3 regions of the Ferrimonas lipolytica genome follow, and region 1 is predicted to be linked to each of the others. Evidence: predicted binding sites of a transcription regulator. Region 1 holds the regulator's gene; each other region holds the start of a gene.
The links. The regulator LexA, encoded in region 1, represses DNA repair genes until DNA is damaged. The targets are predictions, from matches to a motif close to TACTGTATNNNNATACAGTA.

Region 1 (8,188 bases):
GGAGTAAAGTGGCCCTTGAGCACTCGGAAGAACATCACAATCAACATAACGGTACCTAACGTAACGTGCAGCCCGTGGAACCCGGTGAGCAAAAAGAACGTATTGCCGTACACCCCGGAGTTCAGCATCAAGCCCATCTCACGATAAGCATGGATATACTCCTCCACTTGCAACGTTAAGAAGCCAATGCCGAGCAAGATAGTCAGGCCTAACCAAGCGGTAAGCTGTTTGCGTTTTTCCTGCTCGAGTCCAGTGTGAGCAATGTGTAGCGTTACCGACGAGATCACCAAAATAATGGTGTTGTATAACGGTAGCCCTTGCCAACCCATTGCTTCGGTGGTGGTGCCGTCAGGGGTCGTTAACAACGGCCATACGGCTTCAAAAGTTGGCCACAATACCTCATTGGTCATCAGGTTGTTGGAGGCGCCACCTAACCACGGAATGGCAATCATTCTGGTGTAGAACAGGGCACCAAAAAAGGCGGCAAAAAACATCACCTCAGAGAAGATAAACCACGCCATGCCCTGCTTAAAGGAACGGTCCATCTGGCCGGAATACATACCAGACATCGACTCATCGATAACATTACGGAACCAACCAACCAACATGTAGATAAGCACGGCAACTCCTGCAAGCAGCAGGTAACCACCGTAGCCACCGCCTTCCGGTAAGCTGATAACGTAGTTACCCGCACCAACGGCAATCATAAATAGCGCCACCGCGCCGACAATAGGCCATGGGCTTTGAGCAGGAACGTAATAGCGTTGATACTGTTGACTCATCGTTGCACTCTCCTTAGCCACGCTCGGTCACCGAGTCGGTGATGTTGTAGAGCGTGTAAGATAGGGTCAGGGTTTGTATGGACTCGGGCAGCTCTGGATCAACAAAGAACACCAAGCCCATCTCCGCTGTTTCTCCGGCTGGCAGCGGTTGATGATTGAAACAAAAGCATTCGATTTTAGAAAAGTAGAGCGCGCCTTGGCCCGGACTAACCGAGGGTATGGCTTGGCCAATGGTGTCTCGCCCCGAGTTGTTGGTCGCGGTAAAGGCGACCTGAGTGGTTTCACCAGGGTGAACCTCAATTCGTTCAACCACCGGCTCAAATTGCCATGGCATGTCTTTGCGCACGTAGGTAATAAATTCAACCGTAACGGTTCGTTGGCTATCGACAACAGTGGCCGCTGCTACAGCGGTATTACTGGTCTTGCCATTGATGCCGGTAATTTCACAAAACACGTCATACAACGGCACCAAAGCAAAACCAAAGCCAAACATACCAACCACCACTAGCAGTAGGGTCGTGAGCAAACGCTTGTGCTCAGCCATAAGCTATTTCACAACCGGTGGCGTGCTGAAGGTATGCAGCGGCGCTGGTGATGGTACAGTCCACTCAAGCCCTTCTGCCCCATCCCACACCTTGGCTTCTGCTTTCTTTCCGCCTCGTACGCACTTGATAACCAAGGCAAGGAAGATCAGCTGCGATAAACCAAAGGCAAAGCCGCCGATTGAGACCACTTGATTCACATCCGCAAACTGCAGCGCATAATCTGGGATCCTTCGTGGCATCCCTGCTAGACCTAAGAAATGCATTGGGAAAAACAAGACGTTGACTGACACGAGAGAGCACCAGAAGTGCCATTTAGCGAGCGTCTCCGAATACATGTGCCCGGTCCATTTAGGTAACCAATAATAGGCGCCGGCCATAATCGAGAAAATGGCACCAGTTACCAGCACATAGTGAAAGTGTGCCACGACAAAATAGGTGTCGTGATACTGAAAATCGACGGGGGTGATAGCAAGCATCAACCCAGACAGACCACCAATGGTAAACAAGACAATAAACGCCAGCGCAAACAGCATTGGTGCCTCAAAACTGATGGAGCCACGCCACATAGTCGCCACCCAGTTAAACACCTTCACCCCAGTTGGCACAGATATCAGCATAGTGCAGTACATAAAGAACAACTCAGCGGCGACCGGCATGCCCGTAGTAAACATGTGGTGTGCCCACACCAAAAACGACAGGCCCGCAATCGACGCGGTGGCGTACACCATCGAAGCGTAACCAAACAGTCGCTTGCGACTGAATGCCGGCACAATGGCGGAGATGATGCCAAAGGCTGGCAGGATCATGATGTACACCTCTGGATGACCAAAGAACCAAAAGATGTGCTGAAACATCACCGGATCACCACCACCGGCAGCATCAAAGAAACTGGTGCCAAAGAACTTGTCGGTGAGAATCATCGTTACTGCACCGGCTAACACCGGCATTACAGCAATCAATAAAAACGCCGTGATCAACCATGTCCAAACGAACAATGGCAACTTCATCCAAGTCATACCCGGAGCACGCAAGTTCATAATGGTGACCACAACGTTGATCGCGCCCATGATCGAGCTGATCCCCATAATATGCACCGAGAACACAAACAGTGCGGTGGAGTCTCCACTGTAGGTAGTGGACAGAGGGGCGTAAAAGGTCCAACCGAACGCTGGGCCACCGCCTTCCATAAAGAGGCTACCAAGCAGCATTGCAAAGGCGAACGGCAGGATCCAAAAACTCCAGTTGTTCATCCGTGGCAACGCCATATCAGGAGCGCCAATCATTAGCGGAATCATCCAGTTAGCCAAACCAGTAAAGGCTGGCATTACCGCCCCGAAGACCATAATCAAACCGTGGACGGTGGTCATTTGATTGAAGAAGTGAGGATCGACTAACTGTAATCCAGGCTGGAACAGCTCGGCGCGAATCACCATTGCCATGGCTCCGCCGACCAAAAACATAATAAAGCTGAACCAAAGATAGAGGCTACCGATCTCTTTATGGTTGGTGGTGTACAGCCAACGCTTTATGCCAGTTGCTGGTTGTTCGTGGTGATCATGTTCACCATGATCTGAGCTATCGAGAAGTGGTTCAGCAGCTTCTGTTTTTGCGTCATTAACGATGCTATTCATTATTGCTCTCCCTGCATCACGGCATCCACTTCAGTGGTTTGAATCACTTCACCGGTGTTGTTATCCCAAGCGTTGCGTTGATAAGTCACTACGGCTGCAAGCTCCCTTAGGCTCAGCTGAGCCCCAAATGCCTGCATCGCGGTTCCTCCCCGGCCATTAACCACCACATCAATATGTTCAGTCACATCTCCCGCGGCGATGGCGCTGCCATTAATCGCGGGGAAAACACCAGCAAGCCCCATGCCATTAGGCTGATGACAAGCAGCACAGCGACCAATGTAGACCGACTCACCTAATGCCATCGCCTCTGCCATGGTCATCTGCTGCTCAAGCGATGCTTGCTCCGCTGCTGCTGCATCGGTTGCCGCTTGCTGCTGGGCCACTAACCATTGGTCAAACTCCTCCTCCGGAAGCACCTCAACCACTACAGGCATAAAGCCATGGTCTTTCCCACACAATTCAGCACATTGACCGCGATAAGTGCCTGGTTCGTTAACCTTGGTCCAAGCTTCATTAATAAAGCCTGGATTCGCGTCTTTCTTCACCGCGAAGGCTGGCACCCACCAACTATGAATCACATCATCGGAGGTCATCAAAAAGCGCACCTTGCGATTGGTGGGCAACACCAGCGGCTTATCCACTTCCAACAAATAGTTATCGCTCTTTTCTTGCTGATTGCGGATCTGATCAGTTGGAGTAGAGAGGAGGCTATAAAACTCAATATCGTGGCCAAAATACTTGTAGTGCCACTTCCACTGCGATCCGGTGACCTGAATGGTCAATGCTGACTCCGACGGATCTTCCATCGCAATCAAGGTGCTGGTTGCAGGCACGGCCATGCCGATCAGGATGAGGAATGGCACCACAGTCCAAGCGATCTCAACTTTAGTGCTTTCATGGAAATTGGCCGGCTTTGCGCCTTTAGACTTGCGGTGATAGATCAAGGAATAAAGCATTATTCCGAACACTATCAGGGCGATAACACAGCAGATATAGAAGATTGTCATGTGCAGGCTGTAGACCTGCTCACTGATATCGGTAACGCCGGGGGTAAGGTTCCATGGCATTTCTACGGCCACGGTTGGCCAACAGAGTAAGGTGGCACTCATGCCAAACAGCTTCAACTTCACAAACACTTCTCCTGTCAACGTTGCAAAAGCAACGTCTCGAAGAAAGCTCGCACAGTAAGTCTCTGCTCTATGTAAGCTCCCTGATCCCTAAAGGGGCATGGGCATACGCTTTAACGGCTCACGTAAATACTGCCAGTACTGCTGCCAGTTATTTTTTGAGTTACTCCATTAAAACTACAACCTCATTTTAGGTTGATCAAGGGTTTGAGCACGCTTCATTGGTGAATTGGGGTGAATAGTGCGTTTGCGCTGTAAGTTTCCGAATGGAACAAAAAAGCTGGGCAATGAGCGCGTTTTTGTACTAAATCCAAACGCCTTCTATCTCGCGGATCTAATGGCTCAACCCAAGCCAAAACCGAAGCACAGGTGCCAGTGGTGAGCGCCTGCTCTAACGCCACCATGGCACCAATATCGTCGTCACAATTTATCCGTAACAGGCGATTACTATCAATCCCAGATTGGCGCACAAAGCCTTTCCAATCGCACTCTGGTGCGTTGATAAGTAAGATCCAACCCGCTTGTTGAGCTTGTTGTTTCAATTGAGGGGCAATCGCCAGCAAACCATTACCACGCTGACAACAGTGCTGAGTGACACTTGGGCGCTGACGCACCTGTGTTTGCCAAATCCCTGGATGACGATGTTGTAGGTTTGCTGATGATTTCATTATTGCCAATCTCCGTTGCGCACAACGCCGACGGCTAGCCCTTCGATGGCTAATGGCGTTTCAGTTAAATCAACTACGATAGGATCGTATTCGCTATTTTCTGCGTGCAGGTATACGACGTTGCCCTGTTTTTGGAAGCGCTTCACTGTTACTTCATCTTCACCGACGCGAGCCACTACTACCTGACCATTGCGGGCGGTTTGGGTTTGATGAACCGCCAGTAGATCGCCATCAAGGATGCCAATCTCTTTCATTGAATCGCCGCGAACTCGAAGCAAGTAATTAGCCTCCGGACGAAACAGCGATGCATCCATTTGATAGTGAGATTCAATGTGTTCAGCCGCGAGAATTGGTTCACCAGCGGCAACTCGGCCAATCAGTGGCAGCCCTAGTTGCTCTGGGTCAGGCTCATCAAAAAGAATGCGGATCCCACGTGAGGTACCCGGAACAATCTGGATATACTCTTTGCGAGCAAGTGCTTTTAAATGCTCTTCAGCGGCATTGGCACTACGGAACCCTAATTGACGGGCAATCTCAGCGCGAGTAGGTGGCATTCCAGTATCTTGCATGTGCTGCCTGATTAAATCGAACACTTCAGACTGGCGCGGAGTTAACGGCTTCATTTAAATACCTGTTTATTCATACAGTGAATATACTGTAATCATATACAGGCTGCTGATGATTTCAACAGCAAAGTCGATTTTCTCTTCGTTTTAACCACTTTAAGAAGGCTCTTGGCCGATAATCAGTGGCTTTTCATCCGCTGGATAGGTCCAACAAGTGACTGTTTGGATGCTGACTGCTGCCTCTTTTGGCTAATGGGTGTAAACTCTTCCGCCTATTTGTTAATTCTGTAGAGAAGAGAGTCGAGTGAGTAGTTCTAACCTGAGCCATTGGCAAAAGTCTGTGAACGGCCTTCAGCGGTTGATGGTAACCAGCCAACCGATCCCTGAACAGCCGATCCAAGAGCTAGATATCGATCTTAGCCGACCTATCGTTTACGTCTTACCACAAGACTCCTTCTCTGATCGTTTAGCCCTGCACGAGTGCTGCCTCAAGCTTGACCTGCCAAGCCCTTTTGCTCCCCTAGAGATCGATGGCGAAGAGGTACCGCGCTGGGTTGCACTGTCCGCAGCGAAGATGCTAACTGGTCTGTCGAAACGTCGTAATGACTTCCAAGCGAAGTTTGAACACCTGCTGGGGTTACACAAAACCAACCCGCAACTTGATGTGCAGGTGATCCCGGTGAGCTTACTGTGGGGACGTGATCCTGGTAAGGAGCAAAGCGTCAGCGCTACTATTTTGGCAGACGACAGACCAACCTGGCTCCGCAAGTCGCTCATTATTGCCATGCTTGGCCGCGATAACTTCATCCGCTTTTCCCGCGCAGTTTCACTGCGTTACATGGCCGAACAGCGAGGCAGCGACAGCGATATCGCCAGCAAACTTGCCCGCGTAGCTCGAGTTCATTTTGGCCGCCAGCGCACCGTTGCCACCGGCCCCAAACTGCCTGATCGTAACGTTTTGTTCCGTACCCTGCTTAATTCAGAGGTACTTAAAGATGCGATCGAAGAGGAAGCTCGTAGCAAAGGTATCTCGATCGAAAAGGCACGCCAGAACGCCCATAAGATCCTCGATGAGATCGCCGCAAACTACTCCGATAAGCTATTTCGTGTTGGTGATCGAGTGCTTGGTTGGCTGTGGACCAAGCTCTACAACGGCATCAATGTCCGCGGTGCCGAGCAGGTACGTCAACTAAGCCAAGACGGCCATGAACTGGTATTTGTTCCTTGCCACCGTTCCCATATGGATTATCTACTGCTTAGCTACGTGATCTACAAGCAGGGTATGGTGGCGCCACACATTGCCGCTGGAGTTAACCTGAATTTCTGGCCGGCAGGACCGATTTTCCGTCGTGGTGGTGCTTTCTTTATCCGTCGCTCGTTTAAGGGCAACAAACTTTACTCCACCATTTTCCGCGAGTACCTCGACCAGTTGTTTAAACGTGGTTATTCCGTTGAATACTTTTGCGAAGGTGGTCGTTCGCGTACCGGTCGGTTGTTGCCAGCTAAAACCGGCATGATTGCGATGACGGTAAACAGCGTAATGCGCGGCTTGGAACGGCCGGTATCGCTGGTTCCAGTCTATCTTGGTTACGATCACGTGATGGAAGTAAACTCGTACCACAAAGAGTTGAAGGGCAAGAAGAAGGAAAAAGAGAGTGCCTGGCAGGTATTCTCGGCGATCCGTAAACTACGTAACTATGGCCAAAGCTACGTCAACTTCGGCGAGCCGATATCGGTACACCAATTTATCAACCACAGTCAGCCAGATTGGCGAGAGCAGGTTGCCGACGGCAACTTCCGTCAAAAGTGGATGACACCGATGGTGAACCAATTAGCGAATCGTTTGATGTGCAACATTAACGATGCCGCAGCTGCCAGCGCCATGACGCTAACCGCATCAATCTTACTTGCCACCGAACAACACGCGATGAACCGCACCGCGCTCGAACGCCAGCTCGATATCTACCTCGATCTGCTTCGCGCGGTACCTTATACCAGTCGTGCCACCGTGCCTGAAGGCGATGGCAAAGCGGTACTGCAGCAAGTGCTCGATCTCGACAAGTTTGAGGTTGAGTCGGATAGCATGAGTGAGATCATCCGTATTTTCGACGGCACTGCAGTAACCATGACGTACTATCGCAACAACTCGCTGCACCTACTGGCGTTACCAGCCTTGATTGCGAGCTTGCTGTTACGCCAAGGTGAGCAACCACGTCAACAATTGGTCAATAACATTCATAGCATCTATCCATTGTTGCAAGCTGAGTTGTTTATTGGCTTAGCCGATAATGACTTAGATAACTATCTCGACGGCATCATCAACGAGATGTCCCATCAAGGGTTGCTGCAACAGCGCAATGACAACGTAGCACCGAACGGCAAGCATCGGGCTGAGTTACTGAACCTTGCTAACCAAGCGCAGGAAACCCTGCAGCGTTACGCCATGGTGCTATCTCGCCTTCAGCAAGAGCCAGATATCGAACGCTCAACTCTAGAGCGAGAGAGCCAAGCATTGGCCGAGCATATGTCTAAATTGCATGGGATCAGTGCACCAGAGTTCTTCGACAAGAAGCTCTTTAATACCTTAACTAATAAGCTTAAAGAGCTAGGATTGTTAGGGGAAGATGCCGATCACGCCAAGGTTGCTCAGATGTCAGGCTTGGTTTTGTCGTTGCTGACTGCACCGGTCTACAACAGCATTATCTCAGCAAAATAATCACTTTCTGACCCAATAAGTTAAGGCGGGGTAACCCGCCTTTTTTATAGCTATGTTGCAACCAAATAACGCCGTTCTCGAACTACGCCAACAACGTTTGGCCGTATCAACTCGCCCTTTTAACGCCCGCGGCGCGACAGTCGAGCGCTGCCC
Region 2 (8,188 bases), 680 kb from region 1:
CTACTCAAGCTATAAGTGGGTACTGGGTAAAACGGCTTTGCACGACTACAACAAACAATGGAAAAAACGTAACTATGATTTAGATTCCGAACTGCGTTTTCTGATCAACAAAGAGTTACGTGAACGTGGTTTGAAAGAGAATAAATTCGCAGCTGAGCTGGGTGTTGTATACAGCATCGGTGTCGACATGCTGCACACCGAAACCGTCCACGACGATACCAAAAATATTGATGAGCTAAAAAATGTACCTAAAGGCGGACTAGTTATCGCCCTTATCGATATGAAAACTCGCAAGGCTGTCTGGGTAGGAACCGCATCCGCTGCGATTCAAGAAGGCAATAACGCCGCTCAGGAAGATGAGCGCATCAGCTACGTCGTCGAAAAGATGTTCGAAAACTACGGTGAATAATAGCTAGCCGCATTACTTCGAACAGCAAAAATAACACCGCATTACTCGCTGAGATGATTGATGCGGTGTTGTTGTTTCAGCAATAGAGCTGTGCACGATCAAGCTACATCAATAAACTTAATTGCTGCGTCTTGGCATCGTCCAGTGTCACACTGATCCCCACCAACCGGACTCCTCTCCCCTCACCGCGCTGATAACCAGTATGCAATAAGGCACGTAAGGTGTTCTCTTCTAATTGGTGTGCTTGGCAAGAAACAGTGGTTTGTTGAAAATCACTGAATTTAAGCTTCAAATTAAGCCCCTTAAAGCGCTTGGTGCCTAACCGCTGACTGAGCTTTGGTAACAACTTGTGCAGCTCATGCAGGCACTCGGTTTCACTGCCAAGATCTTCAAACAGGGTAGTTTCTACTCCGACCGATTTACGCTCGCGATGACTGACTACTGCGCGGTTATCGATGCCTTGGGCTCGTTGGTGCAGTACCGGACCAAACTTACCAAGCCATTGCGCTAGTTGCTCCGGTTGGTGCTTAAGTACATCAGCACCGACATTAAGCCCTCGAGCGGTTAATCTTTCTGCCGTTTTAGGGCCAACGCCAGGGATCTTTCGAAGTGGCAATTGCGCTGCGAAGGCCTCCGTTTCGCTGGGCAGCACAACAAACTGGCCATTGGGTTTGTTTTCATCGGAGGCGATCTTGGCGATAAACTTACAGTTGGCTATGCCTGCCGAGGCGGTTAGCCCTGTAGCGGCAAGAATCTCGGCGCGGATCTGCTTGGCAATGAGGGTCGCGCTGCCACGGTGTAAAGTGCAGTCCGATACATCTAAAAATGCCTCATCAAGGGAAAGAGGTTCAATCAGATCAGTGTATTTGGCAAAAATAGCGCGGATCTGCTGCGAGATTTGTTGATAGACCTGCATTCGGCCGGGAACAATAATTAAGTTAGGGCAACGGCGGAGCGCTTCACCACTGGGCATAGCACTGCGCACCCCGAATTCACGAGCTTGATAATTACAGGTTGAGAGCACCCCTCGGCCACCAGCAGGGCCGCCGACGGCTACTGGTTTACCTGCCAATTCTGGATGGTCTCTTACCTCTACCGCAGCGTAGAAGCAGTCCATGTCTACATGAATTATCTTTCGAGCCACGTCACCATACCTGTATAAAAACACAGTTACTATAACAGTGGCTGCCAAAGCTGTCATCAATCAAAGTGGCTAACGCTGTTACTCCAGCTCATCGACATAACGTTCACGGATGGCATCAACCTCATCCAATTGCGCAAGCAAAGCGTCAACGCAATCCGGGTCAAACATGGTACCGCTGTTGTCTTTAAGGAACTGACAAGCACTATTAAAGGGCCATGCACCTTTGTATTTGCGATCACTCAATAGCGCGTCGAATACATCGGCAACGGTAACGATTCGGGCTTCAATCGGGATCTCTTTGCCCTTGAGACCATGGGGGTAACCTTTGCCGTCAAATCGTTCGTGGTGGTGCAGAATGATGTTCTTAAGTCGGCGCAGCATATTGAGATCATCGACCCCCATGCCCAGTTCGACATGATTAATAATATCCACGCCATACTGACAGTGTTGATTCATAATCGCCCGTTGCTCTGGAGTAAAGCGTTCGGTGCTAAATAAGATATCGTCTTGAATCTGATACTTGCCAATATCGTGGTAACGAGCATAACGGCGCACTGTAACCACATCGGTATTATTGAGCAACTGTTGCTGGGCCATGTGGCTGGCAATAAGTACGCTATAGGCGCTCATGCGCTCGAGGTGCGCTTCGGTTTCAGGGTCGCGAGCATGGCCCATCTTGAGGGTTAACCCCAAGCCGGAACGGAGCATGGTAATTCGGCGGTAAAGATAGATCTTTACCTGAGTCAGCAGCTGCGCGATCTGCAAATACTCATCAAGGTGATGGCTTTGCTCAAACGCAGCGAGCTGATCACTGTTCAGAAACAGATAGCCAATCAACTGTTGGTTGGCCTTAATCGCAAAGGTAAAGCTGCTGCGGTGGCCACGCTGATACAGCTTGTTCAGTTGACTATGATGTTGCGCTAACGGCTGGAGATCGTTAATGCACTCGAAGCCATCTCCTTGCGCAATTTCCGCCAATGCTCGCGACACCGATAAACGGCTCTGATAAAAGATATCGTCATCAGAGCCGGCAAGCCGGTCATGCACAAAGAAACTGTAAACCTCGTCCCCTTCGACCGAGGCCACGCATAGACGTGACAGTTTCGGGTATTGCGCAAACAACCAGCTGGTGGCCGCTCTAAAGGTATCTTCCGCTGACGACTCAGTCGCAATCAAATGGTACAGCGGCATTAGTTTCTTCATTCACACGTTCTCACTGCGTAGGATCGAGGCAATGATACGCTGTCGCTAACCTTAACAAGTACCGCTTAGAATAACATTCATTAGCGATCTGTGAAGCGAGTCACCTATCCTGACAACCACAACCGCTAACACCAATTAAAACGGTCAATTCATCAGCAGCAAATCGTTTTATTGAGCGGTTTCACTGTCATTAACATAGGTTTTAAAAGCGTCTGAATAAAAGGTATTGAATTGCCCACTAATGCTCTTTTCAATCAGCATTACTGGCATCTTATGCTCATTGGCGTAAGCCAAACTGGCTTCAGTACCCATAATGCTAAATGCAGTAGCAAAGCCATCAGCTCGCATGCAAGAGGGGCTAAGGACGGTAACCGAAGCCAAACGATTGGTGATCGGTGCACCGCTGCGTGGATCAATTAGGTGAGAAAAACGGGTCCCATTTTCTTCAAAAAAGTTGCGATAGTCACCCGATGTCGCCACTGCCATGTTACCCGGTTCAATCACTTGAAATAGCTCTCGACCAGCGGGATCTGGTCGTTCAATCGCAATCCGCCACGGCTTGCCTGCCGGCTTCGTACCGCGCAGACGTAACTCACCGCCAATCTCCACCATATAACTGCCGATCTGATGTTGCTCGAGCAGATCGGCCACAACATCAACCCCAAAACCTTTAGCGATAGCTGATAGATTAAGAGTTAATAACGGCTCACTCTTGCTCAAGGCGAGATCATTAAGGCTAACTTTATTGATGCCAGAGAGCGCCTGCGCCATGGCAATCTCGCGAGGACTTGGAGCTTGCTCTACCTGCCCTTGAGGGCCAAACCCCCACAAATCGATAATTGGTGCGATGGTGACATCCAGTGCTCGCTCGGTTTGCTCCGCTAACCAGATCGACTCAGCCATCACCGTCGCAAAGTCATGATCGATGGTCATCGGCTCGGTACTGTCGTAATGATTAAATCGGCTAATCAACGAATCCGGCTGCCAATGTGACATCGACTGATTCACCGCTACTAAACGGTCATCGATCTTTGTTTGCAGTTGCTGTGCCTGTGCCGCATCGCCAACCCAGCTAATGTGATAGCTGGTGCCCATGGTACTTCCTTCAATCTTCACCACTTGTGCTGATGGGGTGCAGCCTGAAACAAAAATGGCCAGCCCGATTAAGGCCAGCCATTTGGTAACGTTTTGATATGTCATCAATATCCGTATGAGTTAGGTCTTATCCACCGAAATCATCTAACATAATGTTTTCGTCTTCAACACCTAATTCTTTCAGCATGTTAATCACAGCCGCGTTCATCATCGGTGGACCACACATGTAGAATTCACAATCCTCTGGGGCTTCGTGATTCTTCAGATACTCTTCAAACAAGACGTTATGAATAAAGCCGGTGTAACCTTCCCAGTTATCCTCTGGCTGAGGGTCGGAAAGCGCCACGTGCCATTCAAAGTTGTCATTTCCAGCCGCAAGGCCATCAAAATCTTCAACATAGAACATCTCACGTTCAGAACGTGCACCGTACCAAAATGAGATCTTACGCTTAGAGTTAAGACGCTTAAGCTGGTCAAATATATGTGAACGCATTGGAGCCATACCAGCACCACCACCGACAAACACCATCTCCGCTTCAGTGTCTTTGGCAAAGAACTCACCGTATGGACCGGAGATCATCACCTTATCACCCGCTTTTAGGCTCCAGATGTACGACGACATCTTACCCGGTGGCAGCTCAAGGTTGCGCGGCGGCGGCGAGGCGATCCGCACGTTCAACATGATGATTCCTTCCTCTTCTGGGTAGTTTGCCATTGAGTAAGCACGCAAGGTTGGCTCATCAACTTTAGACTCCAGCTTGAAGAAGCCGAAATGTTCCCAATCGCCACGATACTCTTTCGGTACGTCAAAATCGGCGTACTTAACATGGTGTGCAGGGGCTTCGATTTGGATGTAACCACCAGCACGGAAAGGCACTGATTCGCCATCTGGGATGCCAAGCTTAAGCTCTTTAATAAAGGTGGCTTTGTTATCGTTAGAGATAACCTCGCACTCCCACTGCTTAACGCCGAACACCTCTTCTGGCAGTTCGATATCCATGTCTTGCTTAACCGCTACCTGACAGGCCAAACGACAGCCTTCACGGGCTTCACGCTTGTTCACGTGGCTGGTTTCTGTTGGCAAAATATCGCCACCACCTGAGTGCACTTTAACGCGACACTGACCACATGAACCACCACCACCACAGGCAGATGAGATGAAGATGCCATTGCCCGCCAGTGCGCCCAACAGCTTATCGCCAGGCGAAGTGGTAATCGCTTTGTCGCCATCACCATTGATACTGATGGTTACGTCGCCGTCTGGTACTAATTTGGATTTCGCAAATAAAATAACGAAAACCAGCGCGATCACAATCGCGGTAAACATGGCAACGCCGAGTATAATTTCCATCGACTATTCCTTTAACTTCTCTACGTTAGCGTCGCTTACAGCGACACCCCGGAAAAGGACATAAAGCCCAACGCCATCAGGCCGGCGGTAACAAAGGTAATACCTAAGCCACGTAACCCATCTGGCACATCGGAGTACTTCATCTTTTCACGGATCGAGGCGAGCAACACCAGTGCTAGTGCCCAACCAACACCTGCACCTAAACCAAACACTACCGACTCACCAAAGTTGTAATCTTTGTTGGCCATAAAGGATACGGCACCAAAGATTGCACAGTTAACGGTTATCAACGGCAGGAAGATCCCCAATGCGTTGTATAGCGGTGGGAAGTACTTATCGAGGGTCATTTCCAAAATCTGTACCAATGCCGCAATCACACCGATAAAGGTAATAAAGTTAAGGAAACTTAAATCCGCTTCTGGCATGCCTGCCCAAGCTAATGCGCCCGGAGCAAGAATGTTGGAATAGATAAGCTGGTTTACCGGTACTGCTAATGTCAGCACCACAATCACGGCGATGCCAAGGCCAATGGCGGTGGACACTTTCTTAGACACCGCCAAGAATGTACACATCCCCAAGAAGAAGCTCAGCGCCATGTTTTCGATGAATATCGCCCGTACGAATAGGCTAATGTAATGTTCCATAGCGCCTCCTTACTCCTTTGGCTCAACTTGATCTGGCTTCCAGGTGCGAATCGCCCAGATGATGAAGCCAATCAAGAAGAATGCGCTTGGTGGGAATGACATCAAACCGTTCGGGTAATACCAACCCCCTTCAGAGACCTTGGTGAAGATCTCGATACCAAACAGGGTTCCGTTACCTAACAGTTCACGGAAAAAGCCAACGGTAAGCAAAATTACCGAGTAGCCTAAACCGTTGCCAATACCATCAACGAAGGCTGGCAGTGGTGGCGACTTCATCGCGTACGCTTCCGCTCGTCCCATCACAATACAGTTGGTGATGATCAAGCCAACAAACACCGAGAGCTGCTTCGAAATCTCAAAGGCATAAGCCTTCAATACTTGGTCAACTACGATTACCAACGAGGCGATAATGGTCATCTGCACGATGATCCGTACGCTCGATGGAATGTGGTTACGCATCATCGAGATAAACAGGTTAGAGAAAGCGGTTACCACGGTTAATGCCAACGACATTACCAAAGCGGTTTCCATCCGTGTGGTTACTGCCAAGGCAGAACACACTCCCAACACCTGCAGTGCAATTGGGTTATTGGACCAAATAGGACCAACCAGAACCTCTTTTAATGACTGCTGCTGACTAGCCATTGTTCAGACCTCCATTGCGAGCCTTAGCAATAAAGTTGCCATACCCTTCAGCACCCAACCAGAATACGAGACTGTTGGTCACGCCGTTACTGGTTAGTGTTGCGCCTGCGAGACCATCCACACCGTGGATGTCACCCACTTTAGCGCCGCCTTTAACTACCTTGATGGCAACATTGCCAGCCTTATCGAAGGCTACCTTTTCAGGCCACTTAGCTTTCCACTTCGGATTCTCAACCTCGGCACCCAGACCAGGTGTTTCACCCTGTTCGTAGTACACCAACGCTTGGATGGTATTGAGATCGCTTTCTAATGCTAAGAAGCCGTACATGGTTGACCACAGACCATAACCGTGGATTGGCAAGATAACGGTTTCAACATCACCGTTTTCTCCTTTGACCAAATACAACACACCATCATTAGCACGGCGGCTAATCGAGGCGATGTCATTGGCTGGTTTAGTCGAAGTTTCTGGGGCACGGGCAGCTTTACGTTGGTCATACAACACCGGGTCAACGCCATCGACGTAATCCCCGCTGCCGAAATTAACCAAACGAGGTTCAATGTACTTGTTGTAGGTAGTCGCGATATCGCCACCCTCTACTTCAATACCAGCCGCTTCCAGAATGTACTTTTGCTTATCTTGCAGCTTGTTTTGCAGCTGCTGTGGCTTTAACGCTACTGCGGTACCGGATACCACCAGTGAACACACCAGACACAGTCCTAAAACTACGCCTACGGTTTTGCCAAAAGAGTCATTGGATTTAGACATTACGTGCCTCTCTCCGCTTGATGTTGGCCTGTGCCACAAAGTAATCGAACAGTGGCGCCCACAGGTTGGCGAACAGGATTGCGAGCATCATCCCTTCAGGATACGCCGGGTTAACCACACGGATTAACACCACCATGACGCCAATCAAGATGCCGTATGCCCATTTACCTTGGTTGGTAAATGACGCCGATACTGGGTCGGTCGCCATAAAGAACATACCGAAGGCGAAACCACCCATAACCATGTGCCACGTCCACGGCACATTGAACATGTAGTTGCTATCAGAGCCGATGGCATTAAACAAACTGGTAAGGGCAATCATGCCGACCATCACACCACCGACGATGCGCCATGAGGCGATGCGGGTGTACATAATAACCAAACCACCAATAGCCAGAGCTAAGGTGCTGGTTTCACCAACACTGCCACCGATGAAGCCGTAAAAGCTGTTCCACCATTGCGGATCGGAGAACGCTTGCATCCAACCGTAGTTAGCGAAATCAACCGCACCAGAAGCCGCTTGACTCAACATGGTAGCGCCGGAAAAGCCATCTGCAGCGACCCAAACTTCATCACCGGAGATCTGCGCTGGGTAGGCGAAGAACAGGAAGGCGCGACCCGCCAACGCTGGGTTTAGGAAGTTACGACCGGTGCCGCCGAACAGCTCTTTGGCAACCACAACACCAAAGGTGATACCAAGGGCAACCTGCCACAGTGGAATGGTTGCTGGCAGCGTTAGCGCAAACAGCACCGAGGTTACGAAGAAGCCTTCGTTAATCTCGTGTTTACGAACTGAGGCAAAAACCACTTCCCAGAAACCACCAACGGCGAAGGTCACCGCATAGATTGGCAGGAAGAAGCAGGCGCCATAGAACATCAAGCCACCGATGCCAAGACCTGCCCCCATCTGCCCACCTAAGGCTTCAAA
Region 3 (8,188 bases), 630 kb from region 1:
TAGAGCCGTTGACGCGGTTAAGCAGGTTATTAAGGCGAAAGAGTTAAGCTCACTAGAGATCCAAAGTTCGGCACAGTTAACCACCACGGCACTGCTGGATATCCTGCATCAACAAGGAGCCAACTGCGAAGTAATGGACGCAGCTGAGGGGCAAACCATTATTGCTAATCTGGGAAATGGCTCAGTGATGGAGCAAAAATCATATGTGGTTGGCTCCACCACTATTGGCAGCGGCGACGACGTTATTGGTTCAAAATTAATGAACGCTTTTTTCAACGTCAGCGCCGATTATGAGCAGATCCCTGCATCAATTTTCTTGCTAAATAGCGGTGTTAAGCTGTGCATAGAACAAGCAGATTCAGTACCCGCACTGACGTTGCTGCAACAAAAAGGCTGCGACATTATCGTCTGTGGCACCTGTCTGGATTTCTTTGGGATCAAGGATAAACTTGCAGTTGGCCGCATCGGCACCATGCACGACCTTATAGGTATCTACCACAATAAGGGGGATGTCATCTCGCTTTAGCTGGGTAACGCAGCTTGGCTGTGGATACCGCCTAAAACACTAAACTATCCTCGGTTAATACTGGGGATTTTTGTAGGTTTAGTGGTAAAGCTTGCAGTCATTTTATCCCTATCATGGTTGTACCCTCAGCGACGAATATCTCATCGCAATAGAAGCGGCTTGCTTGTTAAGGGGAAAATAGTCAAACAAGATGGCAAAGCACTATCGCGACTATTCGCTTGGAGAGAGCGCATAGCGGATCATATCCATTGAGAAACCACGATAGGCAAGATAACGTTGCTGTTTAGCACGCTCTTTAAAGTCAGCTGGTAATGCTTCACCAAACTTCCGTTGCCGCAGCGCTAAGCAGCTCTCAAAGAAATCGACCTCGGTTTGTGCCAACGCGGCCTTAATAAGCTCTGTATCAACTTGCCGTTCGCGCAGATCAGAACGAAGCCGTTGCGGCCCCAGTCCACGCTGAGAACGATAGCGCACAAAACTGTGGGCAAAACGCTCATCGTCTAAATAACCAAAATCGATAACTCGCCCAATGGCCGCCTCGATCTGCTCAGACGAAAAACCGCGGCTGTGCATCTTTCGTTGCAACTCGCCACGGCTATGATCACGGCGGGATAACAATCCCACCGCACAAGCCAAGGGATCTTGGCTTGACTTATCTTTAACAAACAACGGTTAACGCAGCTTTGTTATTAAGAAAGTTCTGACTCTTGCTCTTCAGCTTGATCAGCCGGTGCTGCCTTCACCAACAACTGCTCACGCAACAACGCTTCAATCTCGTCAGAGATGGCTGGGTTTTCTTTTAAGAAGCGGATGGAGTTCGCTTTACCTTGGCCAATCTTCTCGCCTTTGTAGCTGTACCAAGCACCTGACTTCTCAACCAACTTCTGCTTCACGCCCCAGTCGATCAATTCGCCGTGCTTAGAGGTACCTGCACCGTATAGGATCTGGAACTCTGCTTGCTTAAATGGTGGAGCAACCTTGTTCTTAACCACTTTAACGCGGGTTTCGTTACCAACCACTTCGTCGCCGTCTTTGATGGCGCCGATACGACGGATATCAAGACGAACAGAGGAGTAGAACTTCAGCGCGTTACCACCAGTGGTGGTTTCAGGTGAACCAAACATCACACCGATCTTCATGCGGATTTGGTTAATGAAAATACACATGGTATTGGAACGTTTCAGGTTACCGGTTAACTTACGTAACGCTTGAGACATCAAACGTGCCTGCAAACCTACGTGAGAATCACCCATCTCACCTTCGATTTCAGCTTTAGGGGTCAACGCCGCTACCGAATCGACAACCAGTACATCAACCGCACCTGAACGTACCAGCATGTCACAGATCTCAAGTGCTTGCTCACCGGTATCTGGCTGGGAAACCAGCAGTTCATTGACGTTTACGCCCAGCTTTTCAGCGTAGATTGGATCCAGCGCGTGCTCAGCATCAACGAAGGCACAGGTTTTACCCATCTTTTGTGCTTCAGCGATGACTTGCAAGGTCATGGTGGTTTTACCAGAAGATTCTGGACCGTAGATCTCAATCACGCGGCCAAACGGTAAACCACCTATACCCAGTGCGATATCCAAACCCAGAGAGCCAGTAGATACCGATTCAATATCCATCGCAGTGGCATCGCCCAATCGCATGATGGACCCTTTACCAAACTGCTTTTCAATCTGACCTAGCGCCGCACTGAGTGCGCGTTTTTTATTGTCGTCCATTTTCATGCTCCGGATTTGGCGATGCTGTAATTAAGTTGAGGCCAGTATACTGTATAGCCGTACAGTATCAACCCTGTATGTAAAATTCCTATCTCGATGGCAGCCATCGAAGATTTCGGGAGCATACTAGCGACATTTATCGTCGAGCTCATCAGACTGATTCACAACACTGGCTCAGAGTTGCCCGAGCTTACTGTAGGGCAGATTAAACCCCACTTATTACCGTGTTAGTCGACCGTGCCTTAGTGTCACTAGAACGGTTATTAACTGCCTAGCTTGAAGTTGCTTTTAGTGCAGTAGAGTGAGCAAACATTTGATGTACTTGGTATCATCTAGCGTTTGCATAACTCTCCCAAACTCGAGGTAAACCTGTGGCCAAAACGAAGTCTGCTGCCGCTGAAACTCATACCCCAATGATGCGTCAGTACTTGGCGTTAAAAGCGGAACATCCTGACGTCTTACTGTTTTATCGGATGGGTGACTTCTACGAGCTCTTCTTCGACGATGCTAAACGCGCTTCGCAGCTACTCGATATCTCGTTAACCGCCCGTGGCAGCAGTGCTGGTGAACCAATCCCCATGGCAGGTGTGCCTTACCATGCGGTAGAGGGCTACTTAGCTAAATTGGTGCAACGGGGTGAGTCCGCTGCCATCTGTGAACAGATTGGTGATCCGGCCACCAGTAAGGGTCCAGTCGAACGCAAAGTGGTCCGAATCATCACTCCCGGTACCATTACCGACGAAGCCCTATTGCAAGAACGCCAAGAAAATTTGCTGGCAGCCGTCTATGAGCTGCGTGGCCAGTTTGGTTACGCCACCTTGGATATTGCCTCCGGCCGTTTTATGGTGAATGAGCTCGCCAGTGAAGACGCGCTTGCGGCGGAGCTACAACGAACCAACCCTGTTGAGCTGCTTTATCCAGAGCAGTTTGCATTGATGCACCTGATTGAAGGACAAAAAGGCTTACGTCGTCGTCCAGAATGGGAGTTTGAACTAGGCACGGCGCGGCAGCTGCTTAATAACCAATTCGGCACTCGCGACCTAACCGGCTTTGGAGTTGAGCAAGCTGAACGCGCACTGTGTGCCGCAGGTTGTTTAATGCAGTACGTTAAAGACACCCAACGAACCGCTCTGCCCCACATTCGCGCCATCATCAAACAACAAGATGGCCACCATATCGTGCTAGATGCCGCTACGCGTCGTAACCTCGAGTTAACCCAAAACCTTGCCGGTGGTGCAGAAAACACTCTGGCGTCAGTGTTGGACGACTGCGCCACCCCAATGGGTTCACGTCAGCTTGGTCGTTGGTTGCATCAGCCTCTACGCCAACCAGAGGTGCTCAATGGTCGCCTCGAGATGGTCACCGCTATCAAGGAAGCGGGTCTATTTGTTGATCTTAGCGAACAGCTAAAGCCGATTGGAGATCTAGAGCGAGTGCTGGCTCGGCTGGCATTGCGCAGCGCCCGCCCACGCGATTTAAGCCGCTTACGTGGCGCCTTAGCACAACTGCCTAGTCTACATGAGCTGCTAGCGGAGCTCGCCAACCCTCATGCCCAGCAGTTGGCCACTCGCATCAGCCAATTCCCGCAACAGCTTGAGTTGTTGCAAGCGGCCATTATCGACAACCCACCGGTATTGATCCGCGATGGCGGTGTATTGGCTGCAGGTTATAACGCCGAGCTAGATGAGTTACGTGCCTTGTCTCAAGGAGCGACCGACTATTTAGCAGAGTTAGAACAGCGCGAAAAAGACCGTACCGGGATCGCCACACTTAAAGTCGGTTATAATCGCGTCCACGGCTATTTTATTGAGGTTAGCCGAGCCCAGTCAGCATTGGTGCCGACCGACTACATTCGTCGCCAAACCTTGAAGAATGCTGAACGCTTTATCATCGCTGAACTAAAAGAGCATGAAGATAAAGTCCTGAATAGCCAAAGCGCGGCGCTCACCCTCGAGAAACGCCTGTATGAAGAGCTGTTCGATCTGCTGTTACCGGTACTGCCACAGCTGCAAGAGTGTTCCGAGGCTTGTGCTAATCTGGACGTATTGCAAAACTTAGCCGAACGAGCGGAAACCTTAGGTTACTGCCGACCGCAACTGGTTGAGCAAAGCGGAATCCACATCGACGCGGGTCGTCATCCGGTGGTCGAACAGGTACTAAAAGAACCTTTTATTGCTAACCCTGTACAATTAACGCCACAGCGGCGCTTGCTGGTTGTTACCGGCCCTAATATGGGCGGTAAATCCACTTATATGCGTCAGACCGCGTTGATTGCCCTGATGGCGCACATTGGTTCGTTTGTCCCAGCAGAACAGGCCGTGATGGGGCCGATTGATCGGATCTTCACCCGTATTGGTGCCAGCGATGACTTGGCCTCTGGGCGCTCCACCTTTATGGTTGAGATGACAGAAACTGCCAATATCCTTAACAACGCTAGTGCCAATTCATTGGTATTGATGGATGAGATCGGCCGCGGCACCTCAACCTACGATGGCCTGTCACTGGCTTGGGCAGCAGCAGAGCAGTTAGCCAATAAGCTGCAAGCGTTAACGCTGTTTGCTACCCACTACTTCGAGTTAACTCAACTGCCAGAGCTGCTTGATGGCGTCTTTAATGTTCACTTAGATGCAGTAGAGCACGGCGACAGCATCGCCTTTATGCACGCGGTGCAAGAGGGACCAGCCAGCCGCAGTTACGGTTTGCAGGTCGCAGCATTGGCCGGTGTCCCAGCCGAAGTCGTTCGTAACGCCCGCCACCGCTTGGCACAGCTGGAAGCCCAAGAGCGAAATAAGGGAGCAGATACCGCGTTACCAGAGGGGCAACTGCCGCTACTGCCAGAGCCCCACCCGGCAGTTGAGCAATTGGCGAGTATTGATCCTGATAGCTTAACCCCGCGTCAGGCACTGGATCTGCTCTATCAATTGAAAGCGCAGTTGTAATAACTCAATCACTATTGCGGTTGATTAGCCAACCACACCAAGATAAAAACGCCGCTGACCAAACAAGCCAGCGGCGTTTTTCTAAAATGGAACTCAGTCGCAGTTAATCTCGAAACAACGCCTCAATATTGAGCCCCTGCCCAGCGATCAAATCACGTAAGCGCCGCAGTGCCTCAACTTGGATTTGCCGTACCCGCTCCCGAGTTAAACCAATCTCCTTACCAACGTCTTCGAGCGTCGATGGTTCATACCCTAATAGCCCAAAACGACGCGCCAATACCTCCCGCTGCTTTGAATTTAGGTCGTTTAACCAGCGCACTATCGACACCTTAATGTCATCATCCTGCGCTCTGACATCTGGACAGACCCGGCGTTCATCAGCGATAACATCCAGCAACGCTTTATCCGATTCGCCGCCAATAGGGATATCAACCGAGGTGATTTTTTCGTTCAACTTCAGCATCCGCGACACATCCTCTACTGGACGATCGAGTTTGGCGGCGATCTCATCGGCTGTGGGTTCGTGATCTAGGCTTTGCGCCAGCTCTCGTGAAGTACGCAGATAAACATTAAGTTCTTTGACCACATGAATTGGCAACCGAATGGTGCGAGTTTGATTCATGATAGCCCGTTCAACGGTTTGGCGAATCCACCAAGTCGCGTAGGTCGAGAACCGAAAACCACGCTCAGGATCAAACTTCTCCACTGCACGAATTAGGCCCAAGTTGCCCTCTTCAATTAGATCCAGCAGCGCCAAGCCGCGATTGTTGTATCGACGCGCAATCTTCACCACCAAACGCAGGTTAGATTCAATCATACGGTTGCGAGATTTGGCGCAGCCCTTTTGGGCACGGCGAGCGTAATAAACCTCCTCATCGGCGGTCAGCAACGGCGAGAAACCAATTTCGCTTAGATAGAGTTGGGTCGCATCAAGGTTTTTCTGCAGATCATCTTGAACCTGCTGATCTATTTCTGCTGTGATGTGGCGTTCGTTGATTAGGTCGCTGTTACTGGGGCCGCGCAGTTCAAGCGCGCTGTTAAGATCGAACGGTTTTGGAGTTGCTTGCATCAGTCTGTCTCCGGTTGATCCAACATCTTCTGATTGGGATACCAATCTAAGTAAACGGAGGGTCGTTACCACAACGCTGATGTAAACCGACGGTCAGCCAAACGAGCCACTACTTACCTAGAGCGGTATAACGGCGATCATCCTTGACTCATCCCCTAACGGCGGGGCAAATAACGTTTTGGGTCGACTGACTTGCCTTGGTAGCGGATTTCGAAGTGGAGCATATCGCGATCAGCATCGCTGTGGCCCACCTCTGCTATCTTCTGTCCGGCACTGACCTGTTGCTTCTCTTTTACCAATATTCGACTGTTGTGGGCATAAGCACTGAGGTAGTCATCACTGTGTTTAACGATAACTAGTTGCCCATAGCCACGTAGCGCACTGCCAGCATAGACCACCCGCCCAGCGGCAGTACTGGTTACCGGTGTTCCTTCGACGGCAGCGATATCAAGGCCTTTATTGCCTTGCTGCGACGAAGAGAAACCTCGAATCACCTTACCCTGTACCGGCCAACGCCACTGCGACACCTTGGCCGGTAACGCGGCGACACGGGTTGGTACCGTGGGGGGCACTGATTTACTAACCACTGCGCCAGCTCCAGCATAACTAGGCTGTTTTGGTGAATCAACCTTCGGCTTTATTTCAGTTTTTTGCGCCTGAGCAACCGTTTGTTGTTTTTTACTTGTACTGCTGGCTTTAGCCTGAGGTTTGGATGAAGCTTTAGCGGCCTTAGTTCCTTTAGACTTTTTTGGACTTTCCTTAAGCTTAATTCGTTGACCGGGATAGATGGTATTAGATTTATTCAGGCCATTAAGCTTGGCCAGTTTGCGATAATCGTTACCGGAAGCAAAGGCGATGGAATAGAGGGTATCGCCTTTTTTCACCACGTAGTTGCTGCCTTTAACGCTACCTTTGGGCATTTTATTGATTGGCGTGGTATTTAGCGTAGTTACCGGTGCCGGCCGAGATGCGGTGCAGCCAACTAAGGTACACAACGTCAACACTACAGTGGTTCTAATTAGCCATTGCCGCACAGTTTACTCAGTCTCCCCAGCAACTAACGGTACAAACCTAACCGCTTCGATATCATGGCTAAGAAATTGCCCGTCACGGCGTTCAATAATGCGCAAAACCTGTTGGCTTGAGCCCACTGGGATAATCAAACGGCCTCCCTCAGCAAGCTGCTGCAACAACGCTGAAGGTACCTCGGCTGCCGCAGCGGTAACCAAGATCCCAGCAAACGGGGCTTTTGACTGCCACCCTTCCCAACCATCGCCATATTTGAAGGCAATATTATGCAAATCCAGTTGCTTTAAACGGCGCCGAGCCACTATCTGCAAGCTCTTGATCCGCTCAATGGTACACAGCTGCGGAACCAAACGAGCTAACACCGCCGCTTGATAACCACTGCCGGTTCCCACTTCTAAAATCGGGCCCTGCGGCAAGTTGTGCAATAGCAGTTCGGTCATCCGTGCCACGATATAAGGCTGAGAAATGGTTTGCCCTGCCCCTATCGGCAAGGCGGTATTTTCCCACGCTCGGGGAGCCAACCCCCCATCAACAAATTGTTGACGAGGGATTGCAGCGATCGCATCTAGCACCGCTGCGTTGCTGATCCCCTGTTGCTGCAACTGTTGCAGCAAACGATTACTGTAGCCGTGAGTACTCACGGTCATAGCTGTGATACCCACTCAGTTAACGCTGGCAACTGATCATGGGCCGTAAGATCCACCTTCAGCGGCGTAATCGAGGCGTAGCCATTGTCGATAGCATGGAAGTCAGTACCTTCGCCGGCATCCTGAGTACCACCAGGAGGACCAATCCAATAGATACGACGTCCAGCAGGATCACAAGTTGGTACCATCCCCTCCGCTGCATGGCGAGCACCAAGACGAGTGACCTTAATCCCCTTAATTTGCTCCAACGGTAG

Region 2: a site for LexA is predicted at 1,562-1,581, ahead of dinB (DNA polymerase IV). Genes of this name have one in related genera too.
Region 3: a site for LexA is predicted at 2,298-2,317, ahead of recA (recombinase RecA). Genes of this name have one in related genera too.

The regions. Positions count from the first base shown of each region.
Region 1 is NZ_CP051180.1:3,669,025-3,677,212, reverse strand. It holds gene HER31_RS16665 (cytochrome c oxidase subunit 3) at 1-782, opposite strand, end outside; gene HER31_RS16660 (cytochrome c oxidase assembly protein) at 796-1,326, opposite strand; gene ctaD (cytochrome c oxidase subunit I) at 1,330-2,958, opposite strand; gene coxB (cytochrome c oxidase subunit II) at 2,958-4,088, opposite strand; gene HER31_RS16645 (SulA-like leucine-rich domain-containing protein) at 4,304-4,753, opposite strand; gene lexA (transcriptional repressor LexA) at 4,753-5,376, opposite strand; gene plsB (glycerol-3-phosphate 1-O-acyltransferase PlsB) at 5,624-8,035, shown strand; gene HER31_RS16630 (tRNA-uridine aminocarboxypropyltransferase) at 8,088-8,188, shown strand, end outside.
Region 2 is NZ_CP051180.1:214,216-222,403, reverse strand. It holds gene HER31_RS01065 (DUF4136 domain-containing protein) at 1-409, shown strand, start outside; gene dinB (DNA polymerase IV) at 513-1,526, opposite strand; gene HER31_RS01055 (HD-GYP domain-containing protein) at 1,632-2,756, opposite strand; gene HER31_RS01050 (FAD:protein FMN transferase) at 2,925-3,956, opposite strand; gene nqrF (NADH:ubiquinone reductase (Na(+)-transporting) subunit F) at 3,979-5,202, opposite strand; gene nqrE (NADH:ubiquinone reductase (Na(+)-transporting) subunit E) at 5,238-5,846, opposite strand; gene HER31_RS01035 (NADH:ubiquinone reductase (Na(+)-transporting) subunit D) at 5,856-6,491, opposite strand; gene HER31_RS01030 (Na(+)-translocating NADH-quinone reductase subunit C) at 6,484-7,260, opposite strand; gene HER31_RS01025 (NADH:ubiquinone reductase (Na(+)-transporting) subunit B) at 7,253-8,188, opposite strand, start outside.
Region 3 is NZ_CP051180.1:162,790-170,977, reverse strand. It holds gene yedF (sulfurtransferase-like selenium metabolism protein YedF) at 1-526, shown strand, start outside; gene HER31_RS00795 (regulatory protein RecX) at 737-1,150, opposite strand; gene recA (recombinase RecA) at 1,216-2,250, opposite strand; gene mutS (DNA mismatch repair protein MutS) at 2,664-5,189, shown strand; gene rpoS (RNA polymerase sigma factor RpoS) at 5,293-6,258, opposite strand; gene HER31_RS00775 (peptidoglycan DD-metalloendopeptidase family protein) at 6,414-7,262, opposite strand; gene HER31_RS00770 (protein-L-isoaspartate(D-aspartate) O-methyltransferase) at 7,296-7,934, opposite strand; gene surE (5'/3'-nucleotidase SurE) at 7,931-8,188, opposite strand, start outside.